2 regions of the Ferrimonas pelagia genome follow, and region 1 is predicted to be linked to the other one. Evidence: predicted binding sites of a transcription regulator. Region 1 holds the regulator's gene; the other holds the start of a gene.
The links. The regulator LexA, encoded in region 1, represses DNA repair genes until DNA is damaged. The targets are predictions, from matches to a motif close to TACTGTATNNNNATACAGTA.
Positions count from the first base shown of each region.

Region 2: a site for LexA is predicted at 1,282-1,301, ahead of recA (recombinase RecA). Genes of this name have one in related genera too.

Region 1 is NZ_BAABJZ010000093.1:65,189-75,833, reverse strand. It holds gene ABEA08_RS15435 (COX15/CtaA family protein) at 1-672, opposite strand, end outside; gene ABEA08_RS15430 (hypothetical protein) at 681-1,229, opposite strand; gene ABEA08_RS15425 (SURF1 family protein) at 1,314-2,033, opposite strand; gene ABEA08_RS15420 (DUF2909 family protein) at 2,073-2,294, shown strand; gene ABEA08_RS15415 (cytochrome c oxidase subunit 3) at 2,346-3,218, opposite strand; gene ABEA08_RS15410 (cytochrome c oxidase assembly protein) at 3,215-3,763, opposite strand; gene ctaD (cytochrome c oxidase subunit I) at 3,767-5,380, opposite strand; gene coxB (cytochrome c oxidase subunit II) at 5,394-6,971, opposite strand; gene ABEA08_RS15395 (SulA-like leucine-rich domain-containing protein) at 7,177-7,608, opposite strand; gene lexA (transcriptional repressor LexA) at 7,632-8,255, opposite strand; gene plsB (glycerol-3-phosphate 1-O-acyltransferase PlsB) at 8,527-10,645, shown strand, end outside.
Region 2 is NZ_BAABJZ010000098.1:82,143-92,787, reverse strand. It holds gene ABEA08_RS17300 (regulatory protein RecX) at 1-193, opposite strand, end outside; gene recA (recombinase RecA) at 198-1,235, opposite strand; gene mutS (DNA mismatch repair protein MutS) at 1,385-3,964, shown strand; gene rpoS (RNA polymerase sigma factor RpoS) at 4,030-5,025, opposite strand; gene ABEA08_RS17280 (peptidoglycan DD-metalloendopeptidase family protein) at 5,104-6,006, opposite strand; gene ABEA08_RS17275 (protein-L-isoaspartate(D-aspartate) O-methyltransferase) at 6,026-6,664, opposite strand; gene surE (5'/3'-nucleotidase SurE) at 6,661-7,407, opposite strand; partial or broken gene truD (tRNA pseudouridine(13) synthase TruD) at 7,621-8,610, opposite strand; gene ispF (2-C-methyl-D-erythritol 2,4-cyclodiphosphate synthase) at 8,603-9,079, opposite strand; gene ispD (2-C-methyl-D-erythritol 4-phosphate cytidylyltransferase) at 9,091-9,774, opposite strand; gene ftsB (cell division protein FtsB) at 9,793-10,077, opposite strand; gene eno (phosphopyruvate hydratase) at 10,254-10,645, opposite strand, start outside.

The DNA.
Region 1 (10,645 bases):
ACTTTGCGCGGGTGGCGGGAGCGGACTGAATGCCTGCTGCGGCGTCAAACCTTGCCACCACTGGCCTTCGCAGATCGGCAGTTGGGTGCAGGCCAAAGACGCGTAGTTGGCAGAGGTCCAGCCACCGAGTGCGATCTGTGTGATCAGCACCAACAAGGCCACCAGCGCGAAGACACGCCCGGATCGGCCCGAAGTGATCGCCTCCCCTTCTTCGGCGCCGCTCGGCAAGCGAAGCCACAGCAGAAACAACAAACTGAGGATGGCAAATCCACCTAAGAGATGCCCCATGACCACCACAGGCAGCAGATTCAGGGTCACGGTCCACATCCCCAAAGCGGCCTGAAATATCACCAGCCCGACCAACACCCAAGGCAAGCGCTTCGGACCTGATCGTTGACGTCGGGACAGCAGCGCAAGCGCGAGAATGAACAAGCCCAGAGTGCCAGCAACGTAGCGGTGGATCATCTCGGCCCAGGCCTTGGCCGCCTCGACCGGACGCTGCGGAAAGCGCGCTTCAGCATGGGCGATCTGCTCACCGTCCGGCACCGTCAAAAAGCCATAGCAGCCTGGCCAATCCGGGCAACCCAGGCCAGCGTCGGTCAAGCGGGTAAAGGCGCCGAGCAGGATCACCACCAGGGCGAGGATCAGGGTCAATAAGGTCAGTTGACGCATCATCCCTCCTACCCGATCCGGGATAGCTTAAGCAGTTTGCGCAGATCGGCCAGCAGATCTTTGCCCATGGAGAGCGGCACCGCCTGCTGCGGATCAGCGCGGTAGCCCATGACCCATTGGCCCCAAGGATCAACCACCACCAGGGCATAGGGCGCAAGCGCCTGATGTGCCTCGGAATTGGCCGGTATGAGGGTAAAGTTAAGCTGGCGCAGGTTTTCCTGTGCGCGCGGATCGCTGGTGGCGGTAGTGAAGATCACTGGCTGAACCCGAACCTTCTCGCGGCCCAGCGCGATATGTGCTTGTTGGATCACCGTAATGGTGGCCTGACAACGTTGATCGCACTCGGCCGGCAGTTGGGTCACGATCTGCCAATGCTCGCTATCGGGATTCGCCAGTTGTAGTTGATCATAACTGAGCTGCTGCAGCAGCTCGCCGCGGTTGGTGGCACCGCCTTGATACCAGCCCCATTGCAGCGCGCTATAGGCAGCCAATACCGGCAAGGCGAAAGCCAAGATCAACAAAATAAGGGTACGTTTCGAGGTACCGGTGGAGGACATACAGATCTCCCAAAGAAATTCATATCTATCACCGGTACTGCGGGTGACAACAACTTGTCTTAGCGATCTGGAATGGCTCGCTGATTAGCCCAAGTTATCGGCCTGATCGCGCCGATGCAAGCGCCCGCGCCACGCGAGGGTCAAGCTGATCAAGACACAGGCCACTGCCAGAGAAAACCACTGCAGTGCATAGGCCTGATGTTTCTCCGGGGCTAAGTTGATTGGTCGCCACGGACGGGCAAACCCCAGTTCAGACGGCTGTTTCAGCCAGAGCAGGGCAGGCACCACCTCATGCTGCCAAAGCGTCGACAGCGCCGGCCACTCCAATGCCTGGATCCGGGTGACGGCCCCGCTCTCTGGCAGCAACTGCGCCGCCAATCGATTCACGCCGGGTTGATACAAGCGGCCGGATACATGACTGAAAGGCGGGAGCTCGGGCAGCGCTGGCAGTTCATTGCGTCGTACCGGAGCCGGGACAAAACCCAGATCCACCAACAACCAGGGCTGCGCTGGCTCGATCTCGATCGGCACCAGCCAGCGGTACCCCACCTGGCCATCCAGTGTTTGGTTATCCAGTAGCAGCGCCCTTTCGGGCAGCCAGTGGCCAGAAACGCTCAAACGATAACCCGCCAATTCCACAGTGCCGAGCGGCCACGCCAATGGCTGCTCCCCCCGCGCTTCAAGCTGAGCCATCCAATCGCGTTTAAACTCCGCCCGTTCAAGCTGCCAAACGCCAAGCTTGACCAAGAGCACGGTCGCCAGCACAGTAATAACCACACCCACGAGGGATCGCACACTTAGCATATGTCTCGCCCCGGATGCGGGCAGCGGCAAGGAGCCGACATGATCATACTGATAAAAACCGTCATCGTACTGCTACTGCTCTATATCCTATTCAATCTGATCTGGGCAGGGATCAGCATGATCCGCCATGGCAACAGCACGGAGCAACGCTCCATGACCCATTACTTGGGTCGCCGGGTCGGCCTGTCCGCCCTGATCTTACTGCTGCTTATCGTCGCCCTACTCAGTGGACTCATGCCGGTCAATCCAAGGCCCTATTAGCACAGGCTCGATGATGGGGCTCAGGCCGAAGCACGCCCTTTGCCCCTAGCCTTAAAGCACGTACACAAACACAAACAGACACAGCCAGACCACGTCGACGAAGTGCCAATACCAACTGGATGCCTGGAAAGCAAAATGGTTATCCGGGCTGAAATGGCCTTTCAACACGCGGAAAAACATGACGATCAGCATGATGGTGCCCAGCGTCACATGCATGCCATGGAAGCCCGTGAGCAAAAAGAAGGTGTTGCCGTAGATCCCCGAGCTCAGGGTCAGCCCCATCTCGGTATAGGCGTGAACATATTCCTCCACCTGCAACACCAAGAAGGCCAATCCCAGCAGCACGGTCAACCCCAACCACGCCGTCAGCACCTTACGCTTATCCTGCTCCAGCGCGACATGGGCCACGTGCAGCGTCACGGAAGACACCACCAGGATAATGGTGTTGTAAAGCGGCAAGCCAGACCAACCCATCGCTTGCGTCGTGGTGCCATCTGGCGTCGAGATCAGCGGCCACACCGCCTCGAATGTTGGCCACAACACCTCCGCCGTCATGGCATTGTTGCCCGCCCCACCGAGCCAGGGCAATGCCACCATACGCGCGTAAAATAGCGCACCGAAGAAGGCACCGAAGAACATCACTTCAGAAAAGATGAACCAAGACATACCTTGGCGGAAGGAGCGATCCATCTGCGCCGAATACAGCCCACTCATCGACTCCTGGATCACGTGGCGAAACCAGCCCACCACCATAAACAGGATCACCGCGATCCCAGCCAGCAGCACCAGTCCACCGAAACCGCCGCCGGATTCCAGATTGGCCACATAGTTGCCCGCCCCGAGCGCGATCAAAAACAACCCGACCGCACCGACGATCGGCCAGGGGCTGGTTGCCGGGACGTAATATTTCTCGTATTGATTCATGATTCCCTCTCCTTAGCCACGCTCATCGCCTGCTCGGTGATGTTGTAGAGCGTGTAAGACAAGGTCAGCGTCCGGATCGACTCAGGGAGCTCCGGATCCACATAAAACACCAACCCCATTTCCGTTTCAGCACCAGCCTCTAACGGTTGATTGTTAAAACAAAAGCATTCGATCTTAGAAAAATACAGGGCACCCTGCCCCGGACTCACAGACGGGATCGCTTGGCCCACCGTATCCGCCCCGGACAGGTTACGCGCCAGAAAGGCCACCTGGGTCGTTTCGCCCGGATGCACTTGCATCCGCTCGATCTTCGGTTTGAACTCCCACGGCATATCCCCGCGCACATAGGTGATGAACTCCACCGTCACCAGTCGCTGCTTATCGACACTCTGGCTGGCCGTTGCCGCTTCCGTTGACGTTTTGCCGTTGATCCCGGTGATATCGCAAAACACGTCATACAAAGGCACCAGCGCAAAACCGAAGCCAAACATGCCGATCACCACCAGCAACAGCGTAGTGATCAGACGTTGATTTCCGCCCGCCATGAATTACTTCACCACCGGTGGCGTATCGAAGGTATGCAGCGGTGCCGGTGACGGCACGGTCCACTCCAATCCCTCCGCCCCATCCCACGGTTTGGCGGGGGCCTTCTCGCCGCCGCGGATGCACTTGATCACCAGCGCCAAGAAGATCAACTGAGACAACCCAAAGGCAAAACCACCGATGGAAACCACCTGGTTGATGTCGGCAAACTGCAGCGCGTAGTCCGGGATCCGTCGCGGCATGCCTGCCAACCCGAGGAAATGCATGGGGAAGAACAGAACATTGACCGAGATGATGGAGCACCAGAAGTGCCAGCGGGCTAGGCTCTCTGAATACATATGGCCGGTCCACTTCGGTAACCAATAATAGGCGCCGGCCATGATCGAGAACACCGCCCCCGTCACCAACACATAGTGGAAATGCGCCACCACAAAGTAGGTATCGTGATACTGGAAATCCACCGGTGTGATGGCCAGCATCAAGCCGGATAAGCCGCCGATGGTAAACAACACGATAAAGGCGATCGCGAACAACATCGGCGCCTCAAAGCTGATGGCGCCGCGCCACATGGTGGCCACCCAGTTGAACACCTTGACCCCGGTGGGCACCGAGATCAGCATGGTGCAATACATGAAGAACAGCTCGGCCGCGACGGGCATGCCCGTGGTGAACATGTGGTGCGCCCAAACCAGAAACGACAAGCCGGCGATCGACGCCGTGGCGTAGACCATGGAGGCATAGCCAAACAGCTTCTTGCGCGAGAACGCCGGCACGATGGCGGAGATCACCCCAAAGGCCGGCAGGATCATGATGTACACCTCGGGGTGACCGAAGAACCAGAAGATATGCTGGAACATCACCGGATCGCCCCCGCCGGCCGCATCGAAGAAGCTGGTGCCAAAGTACTTATCTGTCAGCACCATGGTGACCGCCCCGGCCAGTACTGGCATCACCGCGATCAACAAAAACGCAGTGATCAACCAAGTCCAGACAAACAGCGGCAGTTTCATCCAGGTCATGCCCGGCGCGCGCAGATTCACAATGGTGACCACCACGTTGATGGCCCCCATGATGGAGCTGATCCCCATGATGTGTACTGAAAACACAAACAAGGCGGTGGAATTGCCGCTAAACGTCGTCGACAGAGGCGCGTAGAAGGTCCAACCAAATGCCGGGCCACCGCCCTCCATAAATAGGCTGCCCAGCAGCAGGGCAAAGGCAAAAGGCAGGATCCAGAAGCTCCAGTTATTCATGCGCGGCAGCGCCATATCTGGCGCCCCGATCATCATGGGGATCATCCAGTTAGCCAGGCCGGTAAAGGCCGGCATCACCGCTCCGAACACCATGATCAGCCCATGGACTGTGGTCATCTGGTTGAAAAAGTGGGGATCCACCAACTGCAATCCCGGCTGAAATAACTCAGCCCGGATCACCATCGCCATGGCCCCACCGGTCAAAAACATAATGAAACTGAACCACAGGTACATCGAGCCGATGTCTTTATGGTTGGTGGTCAGCAACCAACGCATGATGCCGCCGGAGGGGTGCGTATGGTGTTCGTCGTGGCTCTCAACGTGCCCTAGCTGATCGTGCTGGCGCTCTTTTAATGCCGTCGTCATTGTTGTTCTCCTGCTACTGGCCAGCCACTGCGTCAACGTCGGCGGTCTGGATCACTTCCCCGGTTTGGTTATCCCAGGCATTCCGTTGATAAGTCACCACTGCCGCCAGCTCTTTGCGGCTTAACTGACTGGCAAAACCCGCCATGGCCGTGCCTGCACGACCATTGGCCACCACATCGATGTGCTGATCGATCTCGCCCTTGGCGATGGCGCTGCCATTGATGGCCGGGAATGCCGGAGGCAAGCCCATGCCGTTGGCCTGATGACAGGCGGCACATCGTCCCAGATACACCTGCTCTCCTAAGCTCATGGCCGAAGCCAGATCCAATGGTTGCTCAGCAGCAGGTTCGGGCTCGGAGGGCACGGCTGCCGCTTCGGCGGTGGCAGAAGCAACTGCGGTCACCTCATCGCTTAAGGCTCCCGCTGGTGCTGGAGTCGCCGCCTGAGGCGCAACCGAGCCGCCATTAACGTCGGCAGCCTGGACCACGTCGCCGGTATTGTTATCAAACGCGTTGCGCTGATAGGTCACGACCGCCGCCAACTCTTTCAGGCTCAACTGTGCCGCAAAAGCCTGCATCGCCGTGCCGGGCTTGCCATTGGCGACGATATCAATGTGCGCACCGATATCCCCCAGCGCCACCGGACTGGCCTTAATGGCGGGAAAGACACCTGGCAGGCCCATGCCATTGGGTTGGTGACAGGCGGCGCATCGACCGATGTAGATCTGCTCACCCAACGCCATTGACTCATCCAAGGTCAAAACCTGTCCCAGCGAGGCCGCTTCGGCGTCCGCCGCCGCGTTCGCCATCTGCTTCTGCTCAACCAGCCAAGCGTCGAACTCGGCCTCTGGCAACACCTCGACCACCACCGGCATAAAGCCATGATCTTTACCGCACAGCTCGGCACACTGGCCACGATAGGTCCCAGGTGTCGTCACCTTGGTCCAGGCTTCGTTGATAAACCCAGGGTTGGCGTCTTTCTTCACCGCAAAGGCCGGCACCCACCAAGAGTGGATCACATCATCCGAGGTCATCAGGAAACGCACTTTGCGATTGGCGGGAATGACCAGCGGCTTATCGACCTCCAACAGATAGTTGGCGCCCTTCTCCGCTTGGTTCTCGATCTGCTCTTGAGTCGTCGACATCAGACTGTAGAAGCCAACGTCATGACCAAAGTACTGATAGTGCCATTTCCACTGAGAGCCGGTGATCTGCACGGTCAACTCAGCATCGGAGGGATCTTCCATGGCGATCAGGGTGCTGGTGGCAGGCACGGCCATACCGATCAGGATCAGGAATGGCACCACGGTCCAGGCGATCTCGACCTTAGTGCTTTCGTGGAAGTTGGCGGGTGTCACGCCTTTAGAGTGGCGGTGTCGGATCAGTGAATAGATCATCACCCCAAACACCAGCAAGGCGATCACACAACAGATATAGAAGATGGTCATATGCAGGCCAAAAACCTGCTGGCTGATCTCTGTCACTCCTGGCGTCATGTTCCAGAGTGATCCCGATGCCATTGATGGCGAGACCATCAGGGCCGACAAACAGCCCAACAGCGTGTACTTCACAGATACGTCTCCTCTGAGCATTGCTTTCGCAACGTCCAGAAAGAGCGGCCACAGCACAACCCAGCTCTATGCTCGCTCCTTCCCCTAAAATGGGCATGGGCACGTGCATACTCGATTGCACTACATCTGCCGTACAGCTGCCTGAGTTATTCTCTTGAATTCGAGTTTTAAGCTACAGCCTGTTCAAGGCTTGATCAAGATCACAAAACTCAGAATAGAGGGATTTTCAGTGAATTGAATTCGACACCGTAATAACATCCTCACGCCCGGGCTGAAACAGCACGGCGGGACAGTGAGCGCGCTTCTGCACCAATTGCAGGCGCCGTTTATCACGGTGATCTAGGGTCGGCAGCCAAGCCAAGGCCGCCGCACAGGTGCCGGACAGCAGCGATTGCTCCAGCGCCCAAAGCGCCTCCACGTCGTCACCACAGCGGACACGCAGCACCCGGCTGGCCACGATCCCAGCCTCGGACAGCAGCTCTGCCCAATGCCCGGCCGGGGGATTGATCAACACCACCCAACCGGACTGCTGCGCCCACTCTGACAATGCCGGCGTCAAACGGGCCAACGTGACCGCATCACCTTGGTCGCTGCAACCGGACTGGGCGACGGCAGGCCAACTGCGGCGACCGCTCTGCCATAAACCGGGATGATTCATCTGCGTTCCTTGCTGAGTCTTCATTATTGCCAGTCTCCATTGCGGACCACGCCCACTGCCAAGCCTTCGATCGCCAACGCTGTATCCGCTAGATCGACGACGATCGGCTCATATTCTTCGTTTTCAGCGTGAAGATAGACGACGTTACCTTGCTGCTGAAATCGCTTTACCGTCACTTCATCTTCCCCAACCCGCGCCACAACCACCTGGCCATTCCGGGCCTGCTGAGTCTGATGTACCGCCAGCAGATCGCCGTCGAGGATCCCGATCTCCTTCATCGAATCCCCTCGCACCCGCAGCAGATAATCGGCCGCTGGGCGAAACAGGTTGGCGTCCATCTGATAGTGGGATTCGACATGCTCCTGCGCCAGGATAGGCTCGCCGGCCGCCACTCGGCCGATCAGTGGCAATCCCAACTGCTCCGGCTCAGGCTCGCTGTACAGAATGCGAATGCCCCGCGAGGTGCCCGGCACGATCTCAATATAACCTTTACGTGCCAGCGCCTTGAGGTGTTCCTCCGCCGCATTGGCACTGCGAAAGCCTAGCTGACGGGCGATCTCGGCCCGAGTTGGCGGCATACCGGTGTCTTGCATATGGTTCCGGATCAAGTTGAAAACTTCATCCTGACGCGGAGTAAGCGGCTTCATGGCAATCCCTGTGTTTCTGTACAGTATCGATACTGTAATCATATACAGGTAGCTGGTGATTTCAACAGCAATTTCACCGAAATGCTTTTTTCCTAAAGGCGATGAGGTCTGATCTCTCGCATCTCCCCAAGCAAACCGCGCCAGGATCGGCGCCAGTAGCTGTCAGCAGATCGCTTTGGGTGTACACTCTGCGCAAATCGTTCAATAGCCCAGAGAAGCAAGACGCGTGAGTACCCAAATTCTGAATCACTGGCAGCGCCCGGTCAGCTGGATGCAGCGCCTGCTGGTAAAAAGCAAGCCGGTTCCGGAAAACCCTGTCGAGGAGCTCGATCTCGATCCCACTCGCCCCATGGTCTACGTACTCCCGCGCGACTCCTTCTCTGATCGGCTCGCCTTGCATCAATGCTGCCTTTCGCTGGGACTGCCCAGCCCGTTTGAGCCATTGATCATCAAAGGTGAGTCCTTCAATCGCCTAGTGGCATTGGAATCGGCCACGCCGTTATTCGGAGCGAGCGATGAGACCGACTTCCGCGGTCGCTTCGAGCGCCTGCTGGCGCTGCATAATGATCATAGTGATCTCGATGTGCAGATCGTTCCTGTCAGCCTGTTATGGGGTCGTAACCCCGGCAAAGAGGAAGAGAGCGTCAGTGCCACTTTGCTCAACAGCAGTAACCCGACTTGGCTGCGTAAAACGGCCATTATCAGCGTGTTGGGCCGAGATAACTTTATTCGCTTCTCCCGCGCCGTATCGCTGCGCTACATGGCCGACAAGCATGGCACCGACGGGACGATCGCCAATAAGTTGGCCCGCGTAGCTCGGGTTCACTTCGGGCGTCAGCGCACGGTTGCCACCGGCCCTCGCCTGCCGGATCGCCAAGCCTTGTTCCACAGTTTGCTGGCGTCCCCGACGATCAAGCAAGCGATCGCCGACGAGGCCAAGAGCAAGAAGATCTCTGAGCAAAAAGCCCGTCAGCGCGCCCGTGAATACATGGACGAGATCGCCGCCGACTACTCGGACAGCCTGATGCGGATCGGCGACCGCGTACTCACCTGGTTGTGGAACAAGCTGTACAAAGGGATCAATGTCCGCGGCGCCGAGCAGATCCGACAGCTATCTCAGGATGGCCACGGCATCGTCTTTGTCCCTTGCCACCGCAGCCACATGGACTACCTGCTGCTGTCCTACGTGATCTATCGCCAAGGCATGGTGCCACCGCATATTGCCGCCGGGGTGAACCTCAACTTCTGGCCAGCCGGGCCGGTCTTCCGTCGCGGCGGCGGATTCTTCATTCGCCGCTCGTTTAAGGGCAATAAGCTCTACTCCACCGTATTCCGCGAGTATCTGGATCAGCTGTTCAAGCGTGGCTATTCGGTCGAGTACTTCACCGAAGGAGGCCGCTCCCGTACCGGCCGCTTGTTACCGGCGAAAACCGGCATGCTAGCGATGACCGTCAACTCCGTTCTCCGTGGTGTCGAGCGTCCCATTACCTTGGTTCCGGTTTACCTGGGCTATGACCATGTGATGGAGGTGGCCTCCTACCACAAAGAGCTGGCCGGCAAAAAGAAGGAAAAAGAGAGTGCCTGGCAGGTGTTCTCCGCCATTCGCAAGCTGCGTAACTACGGTCAAGGCTACGTCAATTTTGGCGAATCCATCACCATTCATCAGTTCCTCAATGAAGCGAAACCGGATTGGCGTCAGGAGATCGGCGATGGTGAAACCAAACAGCCTTGGTTAACCCCGACCGTGAATCAACTGGCGAACCGATTGATGTGTAACATCAACGACGCCGCCGCTGCCTCCGCCATGACGCTGACCGCCTCGATCCTGCTGGCCACCGAGCAGCACGCGATGGAGCGAAGCGCCCTGGAGAAACAGCTGGATCTTTATCTGGATCTGCTCCGCTCAGTGCCTTACACCGCACGTACCACGGTGCCGGAAGGCGATGGCCAAGCCGTATTGCAGCAAGTGTTGGATCTGAACAAGTTCCAGCTCACCTCCGATGGCATGGGCGAGATCGTCAGCATCCTCGACGGCAGCGCCGTCACCATGACCTACTACCGTAACAACAGCTTGCACCTGCTGATCTTGCCCGCACTGATCGCCGCTTTGTTGCTGCGTCGCGGCTGCCAAACCCAGGAGCAGCTGATCGCCCAGGTCAAAGCTCTGTACCCACTGCTGCAAGCCGAGCTGTTTATGGGTCTGGATGAGCAAGAACTGGAAAACCAACTGCAGGGGCTGATCAACGAACTGGTTCGCCATGAGTTGCTGGAGTCCTGTGAGCAAGGCTTGGTGCCACGCCAGAGCCGCCGCGCCGAGCTGTGCAATCTGGGCGATCTGTTCCAAGAAACCGCGCAGCGTTACGCCATTGTGCTGTCGCGGCTGCAACGTG
Region 2 (10,645 bases), on a different contig from region 1:
CATACCCCTCGGCAAAGCGCGCCTCATCTTGATAGCCCAGCGCCTGAACCCGCGCCAGTGTCCGCTGGATCTCCTCATGCAAAAAGCCGCGGTGCTGAAGCTTACGCTCCAGCTCACCACGGCTATGATCACGGCGGGACAACAGTCCCACCGCAGCGGCCAGTGCACTCTGGCCTTGACCCGGTTTGCTCACCCGCTCAGGACGGCTCTGGCGCGTCTTCCTTCTCTTGCTCAGCTTGTGGCTCGGCCTTCACCAACAGCTGAGCCCGCAACAGCCCTTCGATCTCGTTGGAGATCTCAACGTTCTCTTTCAGGAAGCGGATGGAGTTGGCCTTACCTTGACCGATCTTCTCACCCTTATAGCTGTACCAAGCACCGGACTTCTCGACCAGCTTCTGTTTCACGCCCCAGTCGATCAGCTCGCCCTCTTTCGAGGTGCCCTGACCATACAGGATCTGGAACTCAGACTGCTTAAACGGTGGGGCCACCTTGTTCTTAACGACCTTCACCCGGGTTTCGTTACCCACCACTTCGTCACCATCTTTAATGGCACCGATACGGCGGATATCCAAACGAACAGAGGCATAGAACTTCAGGGCGTTACCCCCCGTGGTGGTTTCCGGCGAACCGAACATCACACCGATCTTCATACGAATTTGGTTAATGAAGATACACAGGGTGTTGGAGCGCTTGATGTTACCGGTCAGCTTACGCAGCGCCTGAGACATCAAACGGGCCTGCAGACCCACGTGGGAGTCGCCCATCTCGCCTTCAATTTCCGCTTTCGGCGTTAGTGCCGCCACGGAATCGACGATCACCACGTCCACCGCGCCAGAACGCACCAGCATGTCGCAGATCTCCAGCGCCTGCTCACCGGTATCCGGCTGAGACACCAGCAACTCATCCACATTCACACCCAGCTTCTCAGCGTAAACCGGATCCAGCGCGTGTTCGGCATCAACGAAGGCACAGGTCTTGCCCTGCTTTTGCGCTTCCGCCACTACCTGCAAGGTCATGGTGGTTTTACCGGAAGATTCCGGACCGTAGATCTCAACGATACGACCGTACGGCAAGCCGCCTATGCCCAGCGCAATGTCCAAGCCCAGCGAGCCGGTAGACACCGATTCGATGTCCATGGTCGTCGCATCGCCCAGGCGCATGATGGACCCTTTACCAAATTGTTTCTCAATCTGACCAAGCGCAGCACTGAGTGCGCGTTTTTTATTTTCGTCCATTCCAAGCTCCGAGTTGGCGATACGGTGAAGTTCAATGGGGCTAGTATACTGTACAATCATACAGTATCAACCCTGTATGGAAAATTCGCGTCAGGCCCGTGCGCGATCCCCGCTTTGCGGTATCATATGGGGTTTGCCAAAACCAACAAATGGGAGACCTTGTGTCCAAGCTCAAGAGCACTGATCTCGAACAGCACACGCCGATGATGCGTCAATACCTCACCATCAAAGCCCAGCACCCCGAAGTGCTGCTGTTTTATCGGATGGGCGATTTCTACGAGCTGTTCTTTGACGACGCCAAGAAAGCCTCTGAACTGCTGGACATCTCCCTGACCGCGCGCGGCCACGCCGCCGGCGATCCCATTCCAATGGCGGGCGTTCCTTACCATGCCGTCGAAGGCTACTTGGCCCGTCTGGTACAGCGCGGCGAATCCGCCGCCATCTGTGAGCAGATCGGCGATCCCGCCACCAGCAAGGGGCCGGTCGAACGTCAGGTTGTGCGCATCGTCACCCCAGGCACGGTCACCGACGAAGCGCTGCTGGAAGAGCGGCGCGATAACCTGCTGGCGGCCGTCTATGAGCTGCGCGGTCAATACGGCTACGCCACTCTGGACATCGCCTCCGGTCGCTTTGTCGTCAATGAGCTGGCGGATGATGAAGCCCTGTCAGCCGAGCTGCAGCGCACCCACCCCGCCGAGCTGCTCTATCCCGAGCTGTTCCCCCGCATGGATCTGATCGAAGCCTTCAAGGGGCTGCGTCGCCGGCCGGAGTGGGAATTCGAATTGGGCACCGCCCGCCAACTGCTGAACAACCAATTTGGCACCCGAGATCTGTCCGGCTTTGGGGTCGAACACGCCGAGCGCGCGATCTGCGCCGCGGGCTGTCTGATGCAATACGTCAAAGACACCCAACGCACGGCCCTGCCCCATATTCGCAGTGTCATCCGTGAGCAAGACGGCCACCACATCGTGCTGGACGCGGCCACCCGACGCAATCTGGAGCTGACCCATAACCTGTCCGGTGGGATCGACAACACCCTGGCTCAGGTGCTGGATCACAGCGCCACCGCCATGGGCTCCCGCCTGCTGAAGCGCTGGTTGCATCAACCCTTGACCCAGCGCAGCGTGCTGGAAGAGCGACTCGATACGGTTGCCGCCATCAAGGAGCTCGGCCTGTTCGGCGAGTTGGCCGAGGCGCTCAAGCCCATCGGCGATATGGAGCGCGTCCTGGCCCGCTTGGCCCTGCGCAGCGCCCGCCCGCGGGATCTCAGCCGTTTGCGGATCGCGCTGGCACAACTGCCGACGCTGCAAGATCTGATGCAGGAGCTGAGCGGGCGAAAGATCAACAACCTCGCCAATCGGATCAGCACCTTCCCCGAACAGCTCACGCTGCTGCAACGGGCGATCTGCGACAACCCGCCGGTGGTGATCCGCGATGGCGGCGTGCTCGCCGAGGGCTATAACGCTGAGCTGGATGAGCTGCGTGCACTGTCCAAAGGGGCGACCGATTACCTGGTGAAGCTCGAGCAGCGCGAACGCGAGCGCAGCGGCATTGCCACCTTGAAGGTGGGCTACAACAAGGTGCATGGCTACTTTATTGAGGTCAGCCGAGCCCAATCCGCATTGGTCCCGGCCGACTATGTCCGCCGCCAGACCCTGAAGAACACCGAACGCTACATCATCGCTGAGCTCAAAGAGCACGAAGACAAGGTGCTGACCAGTCAGGGCAGAGCCTTGGCACTGGAGAAGCGGCTGTACGAAGAGCTGTTCGATCTGCTGTTCCCGGCGCTGGCCGCGCTGCAGGAATCCGCTTTTGCCTGCGCCGAGCTGGACGTGTTGCAAACGCTGGCAGAGCGGGCCGACACCCTGAATTACTGCCGGCCGCAGTTGACCGAGCAGCCGGGGATCAGTGTCGATGGCGGCCGTCACCCTGTGGTCGAGCAGGTGCTGAAGGATCCCTTTATCGCTAACCCGGTTCAGCTGTCCCCCAGCCGACGCATGCTGATCGTCACCGGCCCCAATATGGGGGGTAAGTCGACCTATATGCGGCAGACCGCCTTGATCGCCCTGCTGGGCCACATCGGCAGCTTTGTGCCCGCAGAGCATGCGGTACTGGGCCCGATCGATCGGATCTTTACTCGGATCGGGGCATCGGACGATCTGGCCTCCGGCCGCTCGACCTTTATGGTCGAGATGACCGAAACCGCCAATATCCTCAATAATGCCACCGCCAACTCGCTGGTGTTGATGGATGAGATCGGACGCGGCACGTCCACCTATGACGGTTTGTCCCTCGCGTGGGCGGCGGCCGAGCATCTGGCCACCCAGATCCAGGCGCAGACGCTGTTCGCCACCCATTATTTTGAACTGACCCAGCTACCGGAGCGCCTCGAAGGCGTGGTCAATGTGCACCTCGATGCGGTCGAGCACGGCGATACCATCGCCTTTATGCACGCCGTCCAAGAGGGGCCAGCCAGTCGCAGTTACGGCTTGCAGGTCGCCGCGTTAGCCGGGGTGCCGAAAACCGTCGTCCACGCCGCCAAACTGCGTCTGGCACAATTGGAACAACAGGATAGCCAGACCGTGCTCAGTGCCCAGCCCACCGCCAACCCGCTGCCGCTGCTGCCGGAGCCCCACCCGGTGCTCGACCGCTTGGACAGCTGCCAGCTGGACGATCTCAGCCCGCGTCAGGCGCTGGATCTGCTCTATCAACTGAAAGCCCAGCTCTGATCCCTAAGCTGCACATATAGCAACGCCGCCTCTCGGGCGGCGTTGTTACTTGGCACTGGCGTCGTTCAGGCTTTAAACAGCGCCTCTATCGACAACCCCTGTGAGCCGATAAGCTCACGTAAACGCCGTAGGGCCTCCACCTGGATCTGCCTGACCCGCTCTCGGGTTAAGCCGATCTCACGCCCGACATCCTCTAGCGTCGACGGCTCATAGCCCAACAAGCCAAACCGGCGCGCCAACACTTCGCGCTGCTTGCCATTGAGTTCATCCAACCAGCGCACCACGGACTCTTTGATATCATCATCCTGCGCCTGGACTTCGGGGCACACCCGATCGTCATCGGCGATCACATCCAACAGCGCCTTGTCGGAATCCCCGCCGATCGGGGTATCGACCGAGCTGATCTTCTCGTTAAGTTTGAGCATCCGGCTGACGTCCTCAACCGGCTTATCCAGCTTCTCGGCGATCTCTTCTGCGGTCGGCTCATGATCGAGGCTGTGAGCCAACTCCCGCGCCGTGCGCAGATAGACATTTAACTCTTTCACCACATGGATGGGCAGACGAATGGTGCGGGTCTGATTCATGATGGCCCGCTCAATGGTCTGACGGATCCACCAAGTGGCGTAGGTTGAAAAGCGGAAGCCGCGCTCAGGATCGAACTTTTCGACGGCTCGGATCAGGCCCAGATTGCCCTCTTCGATCAGATCCAATAACGCCAATCCACGATTGTTGTAGCGACGGGCGATCTTAACCACAAGACGCAGGTTGCTCTCGATCATGCGATTGCGCGATTTTGCACAGTCCTTTTGTGCACGGCGGGCATAGTAGACCTCCTCTTCGGCGGTCAGGAGGGGCGAAAATCCAATTTCGCTGAGGTAGAGCTGCGTCGCATCCAGGTTCTTTTGCAGATCATCCTGGACCAGTTGGTCGATGTTGGAAGCGTTGTCTTTGGCTTCCGGTTCATTACGAGCTTCGATTTCACGAGAGGCACTTGCGGCCCCTGCATTACCGCTTAAATCAACTGCAGCCGTATCTTCAAACGCGTTGCTTTTCAGATTCATAGGCGGATCTCCCAGTTGTTCCCAAACCATCATTCGGTATTCACGGCGTATCCTCCCTGAGCTGACAACCGTCTCCCCTTATCGGCGGGGCAAATAACGCATGGGGTCGACTGACTTGCCTTGATAGCGGATCTCAAAATGAAGCATGGCGCGATCTGCATCGCTTTTACCCACTTCCGCGATCTTCTCTCCGGCACTGACCTGTTGCTTTTCTTTCACCAGGATCCGCTTGTTGTGGGCATAGGCACTGAGGTAATCATCACTGTGTTTCACGATGATCAATTTTCCGTAGCCCCGCAACGCGCTTCCGGCGTAAACCACTCTTCCTGTGGCGGCACTGACCACCGGCGTTCCCTCCGCCGCGGCAATGTCCAAACCCTTGTTTCCCTGCTCAGCGGACGAAAAGCCTCGGATCACTTGTCCGCTTGTTGGCCATTGCCAGCGAGAAACCTTGGTGGGTAGAGCAGCTGTTTGCTGTGTTTGTGCCGCCGCCTGCTTGTTAACAGTTTGTGACGACATAGCCCCAGCATAACGAGGCTGCGGAGTGGGATCAACCACTGTTTTTACTTGGCGAGTTGGGGTCGAAACAGTGGCTTTCACTTCAGAGGGCGCATTCACACTGGGCTTGGTGGATTTTTGACCGGCACTGGCAGAGGAAACGGGCGTCGTAGATTTTTTCTTTGACGCCGCCAGTTGCAGGATCTGTCCCGGATAGATGGTGTAGCTCTGATCCAGTTGGTTTCGCCGCGCTAGGGAACGAAAATCCTGATCCGCCGCCCAGGCGATCGAATACAGGGTATCCCCTCGCTTGACGGTATAGCTTGGCCCCGAAATGCTGCCCGGAGCGCGCTCGCGATAACTGCTGCCCGTGTGCAGGCTGCTGACCGGTGCAGGCGCTTGCTGCAAGCTGCAGCCAACCACCAAGACCACCGACAGCGTGGCCATAAACGCACGCAAACCACGAGCCGACATCCGTTTCATCCACACTCCCATCAAAGGTTTACTCTGTCGCCCCTTGCACCAGGGGAACAAAACGCACCGCTTCCACATCTTGACTGGTAAAGCGGTCTCCGCTGCGCTGGATCACTCGCAGCACTTGCTCCTGCTCGCCGACGGGGATCACTAGGCGACCGCCATCCATCAATTGTTGAAGCAAGGCGGTGGGCACGTCGCTGGCAGCCGCTGTCACCAAGATCCCGGCAAAGGGCGCCTTGCTCGGCCAGCCTTGCCAACCATCGCCATACTTGAAGGCGATGTTATGCAGATCCAACTGCTTAAGGCGACGGCGCGCCAGGATCTGCAAGCTCTTGATCCGCTCAACCGTGCACAGCTGGGGCACGAGACTGGCCAGCACCGCCGCCTGATAACCGGAGCCGGTTCCCAGCTCCAGCACCGGTCCCGTCGGCAAGCCGTCCAGCAACAGTTCAGTCATCCGCGCGACGATGTAAGGCTGAGAGATGGTCTGCCCTGCGCCGATCGGCAAGGCGGTATTCTCCCAGGCACGCGCCCCCAGTGCGCCTTCCACAAAGAGCTGACGCGGGATCCGACCGATCACCTCCAGCACACGCGGATCGCGGATCCCGCCTTGATGTAACTGCTGCACTAACCGGCTGCCATAGCCCTGCATCACCGTACTCATAATTGCCCAACCCAAGTCTGCAGGCTGGCTAACTGCTCATGCGCCGTCAAGTCCACTTTCAGTGGCGTCACCGAGACATAACCGTTCGCCACGGCGTGAAAGTCCGTGCCTTCGCCGCTGTCCTGCTCCTGACCCGGGGGACCCAGCCAAAAAATGGTACGGCCAGCCGGATCCTTGGTGCACACCATGCCTTCCGCCTTGTGCCGGTTGCCCAACCGCGTAACCCGGGTCCCCTTGATCTGCGCCAGCGGCAGATCCGGCACATTGATGTTCAGGATCATGTCTTTCGGCAACGGCCGTTGCTGCAAGCCTTCGACGATCTGCCGGGTGACCGCCGCGGCGGTGTCATAGTGTTGCAGTTCACGCCCGACTAGGGATACCGCTATGGTTGGCAGACCTAGGTGACGCCCCTCCATCGCCGCGGCTACGGTGCCCGAGTAGATGGTGTCATCCCCCAAGTTTGCGCCGGCATTGATCCCAGAGACCACCAGATCCGGCTCGCCGTCCATCAGCTCGCGGATCGCCAGATGTACGCAATCGGTCGGGGTGCCGTTTACCTGGATATAGCCGTTGTCGAGCGTCTGGATCCGCAGCGGATTGGTCAGGGTCAACGAATTGGAGGCACCGGAGCAGTTGCGATCCGGTGCTACCGTTGTGGTGCGAGCGATCGGGCTTAACGCATCCGACAGCGCCTTGATCCCCGGTGCATGCACACCATCGTCGTTGCTGATCAGGATCGTCATCGGCACCGGGGCCGGCACCACAGCCACGTCCTGCGCCTCGAGCTTGATGCTCGGCGCCGCTGCTGGAGCAACCGACGGCGTTGGCTCAATCGACTCCGGCGCCGCCACGGCGGCAGGCTCGCGTTCTGCGGGAGTCTGCGTTGTGCTTGGCGTTGTGCTTGGCGTCGTCAGCACGATGGCCTGCGCATCCCGATAGTCCACCAACTCTCGTAAAATGCTGGTGGCAAAAGCGCCCGCCGGCAGCATAAAGTCCAGCCACAATAGGCCATCCTGCTGCCAGTGCTTCAGCCCCTCCGGCTTGAGCAACAGGCGACGGCGCTCGGGTTGCATCCGCGCCGATGCCAAGCCTTCGATCAGGACCGGCCACTGCGCCGCCACCTGGCCCTCAAACTCGCCAGCTTCTCCCTGGCTGCCACCGCCGCCATCGCCAAACAAAGGGGCCGACAACTCGATATCGCGCTGGGCGAGGCGCCCCAGGTTGGTTTCATCCCACTGCTCGGCGACGAAAAAGCTGTTGGTGCCGGCGAGCATCACCGCCTCACCGTCCAAAGGCGTCAAGCCGTGTTGGCTTAAGCGGGCCGAAACCGCGTGATTGAACAGGAAACTGCGTGCAGCAGACAGATACAGACTGCGTTTGTTGCGATCCTTGACCCGCCGGCCGGTGAACATCTCCGCCGCACGGTTGACGTTTTGACCGCCATGACCAAAGCGTTGCTCGCCATAGTAATTCGGCACGCCCTGCGCGATCTGAGCCAGACGCCCTTCGAGCGCTGCCACATCCTCAATTCCTGCCACCGCGATGCGGAAACGATTGCCCAATAACGCACCGGGACGCAGCTTTTTCAGGGTTCGGTCCGCCTCAAGGATGGTGAGCTGCTCGGAGTTGAGCTTGGACCACTCAGGGTTCAGTTTACCGGGGATCCGCACACACAGCCACTGGCGGGTCACGCCATGCTTATCCTTCAACCCTGCCCAGGACACATCTTTCTCTGGCACGTTGGCGAATTGCGCCAACATTCGGGCCACCTGATGGGTGGTCAGGCCGCGCTTTTCAACGTGGATAAGGTGATTTTCCCCCTCGCCGTCAGGCCGGAAAGGCAGGACTTCACTGACCTGAAAGTGTTCCGGCTCGGAGCGGATCTGGCCCGATTGTTCCGGTTTGCCATACAGATAGTGCCAAGCAGCTAAACGGTAATCAGTCATGTTGCAGTAACACCACCGCTTCGGTGGCGATCCCCTCTTTGCGGCCGGTGAAACCCAGCTTTTCGGTGGTGGTGGCTTTGACGTTGATCTGGGCCAGCTCGGCCCCTAGATCCGCCGCCAGATTGTGGCGCATCGCCTCGATGTGAGGTGCCATTTTCGGTGCCTGGGCGATGATGGTCACATCCAGATTGCCCAGACGGTAGCCTTTGGCTTTGACCTGCTCGAAGCAGTGGCGCAACAGCACTCGGCTGTCCGCGCCCTTAAAAGCGGGATCCGTATCGGGGAAATGATGGCCGATATCCCCGAGGGCGACGGCGCCGAGTAGGGCGTCACTGACGGCATGCAACACCACATCCCCGTCGGAATGGGCCAGCAGCCCCTGCTCATAGGGAACGGCCACGCCGCCTAAGATCACCGGGCCTACGCCGCCAAATTTGTGTACATCGAAACCGTGTCCGATCCGTATCATTACCGCTTCCTTCAAGCTAAAAACAGTTCCGCCAGACGCAGATCGTCTGGGTGGGTCACTTTAATGTTATCCGGCCGACCACTGACCAGTTTCGGCCGCCAGCCCTGTCGCTCCATCGCCGAGGCCTCATCGGTGATCTCGGCACCGGCTTGCTCGGCCTCGCACAACGCGTGATGCAGCGCCTGCGCCGGAAACAGCTGCGGCGTTAACGCGTGCCATAAGGCCGCACGTTCAACGGTATGATCGATCCGCTGCTGATCATCGGCGCGCTTCATGGTGTCCCGCACCGGCATCGCCAAGATCGCCCCCTGCGCCTCGCACTCGGCCAGCAAACGGTCGATGTCGCCAGCGGTTAGGCAAGGCCGGGCCGCATCGTGTACCAATGCCCAGGCATCCGGCTGCGGGATCTCAGCCAGCGCTAGGCGTACCGAGTCCGCCCGCTCCTGCCCACCGGTTACCACGGTCAGCCGAGGATCCTGCGCCTCTGGCAGATCGGCGAAATAGCCGTCTTCCGGCCCGATCGCCACGATCACCCGAGCGATGCGCGGGTGGCACAACAGGCGAGACAGAGTATGAGACAGAATGGGGCGCCCTTGCAGGGGCAGATATTGTTTGGGGATGTGCCCCCCCATACGTTTACCAACACCGGCGGCAGGCACCACCGCGATCACGGCAGCTTGAGACTCAAGCGGCATGCAACTCTCCAGATCAGGTTAAGATTGTGAGGGGCGGCGGATCACACGATAAAATTGCTCGTCCGGGCGCACCATGCCCAGCTCATGACGGGCGCGCTCTTCAACCGCGTCCAGCCCGACCCGTAGATCGTCGATCTCACTGCGCAGCAGAGCGTTGCGCTCTACCAACTCAGCATTCCCTTCCTGTTGGCGCAGGATCTGCTGCTGCAACCGGGAGACTTCGCTCAAGCTGTTGTCGCCCAGCCAAAGCCGGTACTGCATAACGCAGAGCAAAAAAGTTAATACCAGCAGGATGATCCGCATGCCTTCACCTCATTTGGGATTGGGGAGATCTTGGCGCATACATCGAAAAAAGAAAAGCCAAAGGCGGGGCATTTGCCGAAATAGTTATCCGCCAAGGCCAATGTATTGGCCAAGATCACACCTCGGTGCCCACAAAAAAGCCGCCCGAAGGCGGCTTGTTCAAGGCTCAGCGAAAATTACGCTTGGCCTTTTACCTCGGCACGGCCGCGGTAAGGGGCTTTTTCGCCCAGCTGCTCTTCGATACGCAGCAACTGGTTGTACTTAGCAACACGGTCAGAGCGGCACAGGGAGCCGGTCTTGATCTGGCCAGCCGCAGTACCTACCGCCAGATCGGCGATGGTGGCGTCTTCGGTTTCACCGGAGCGGTGAGAGATCACGGCAGTGAAGCCCGCGTCTTTGGCCATCTTGATCGCTTCCAGAGTCTCGGTCAGAGAGCCGATCTGGTTGAACTTGATCAGGATGGAGTTACCGATGTTGTTTTCGATACCACGGGTCAGGATCTTGGTGTTGGTTACGAACAGATCGTCACCGACCAGCTGGATCTTGTCACCCAGGATCTGGGTCTGGT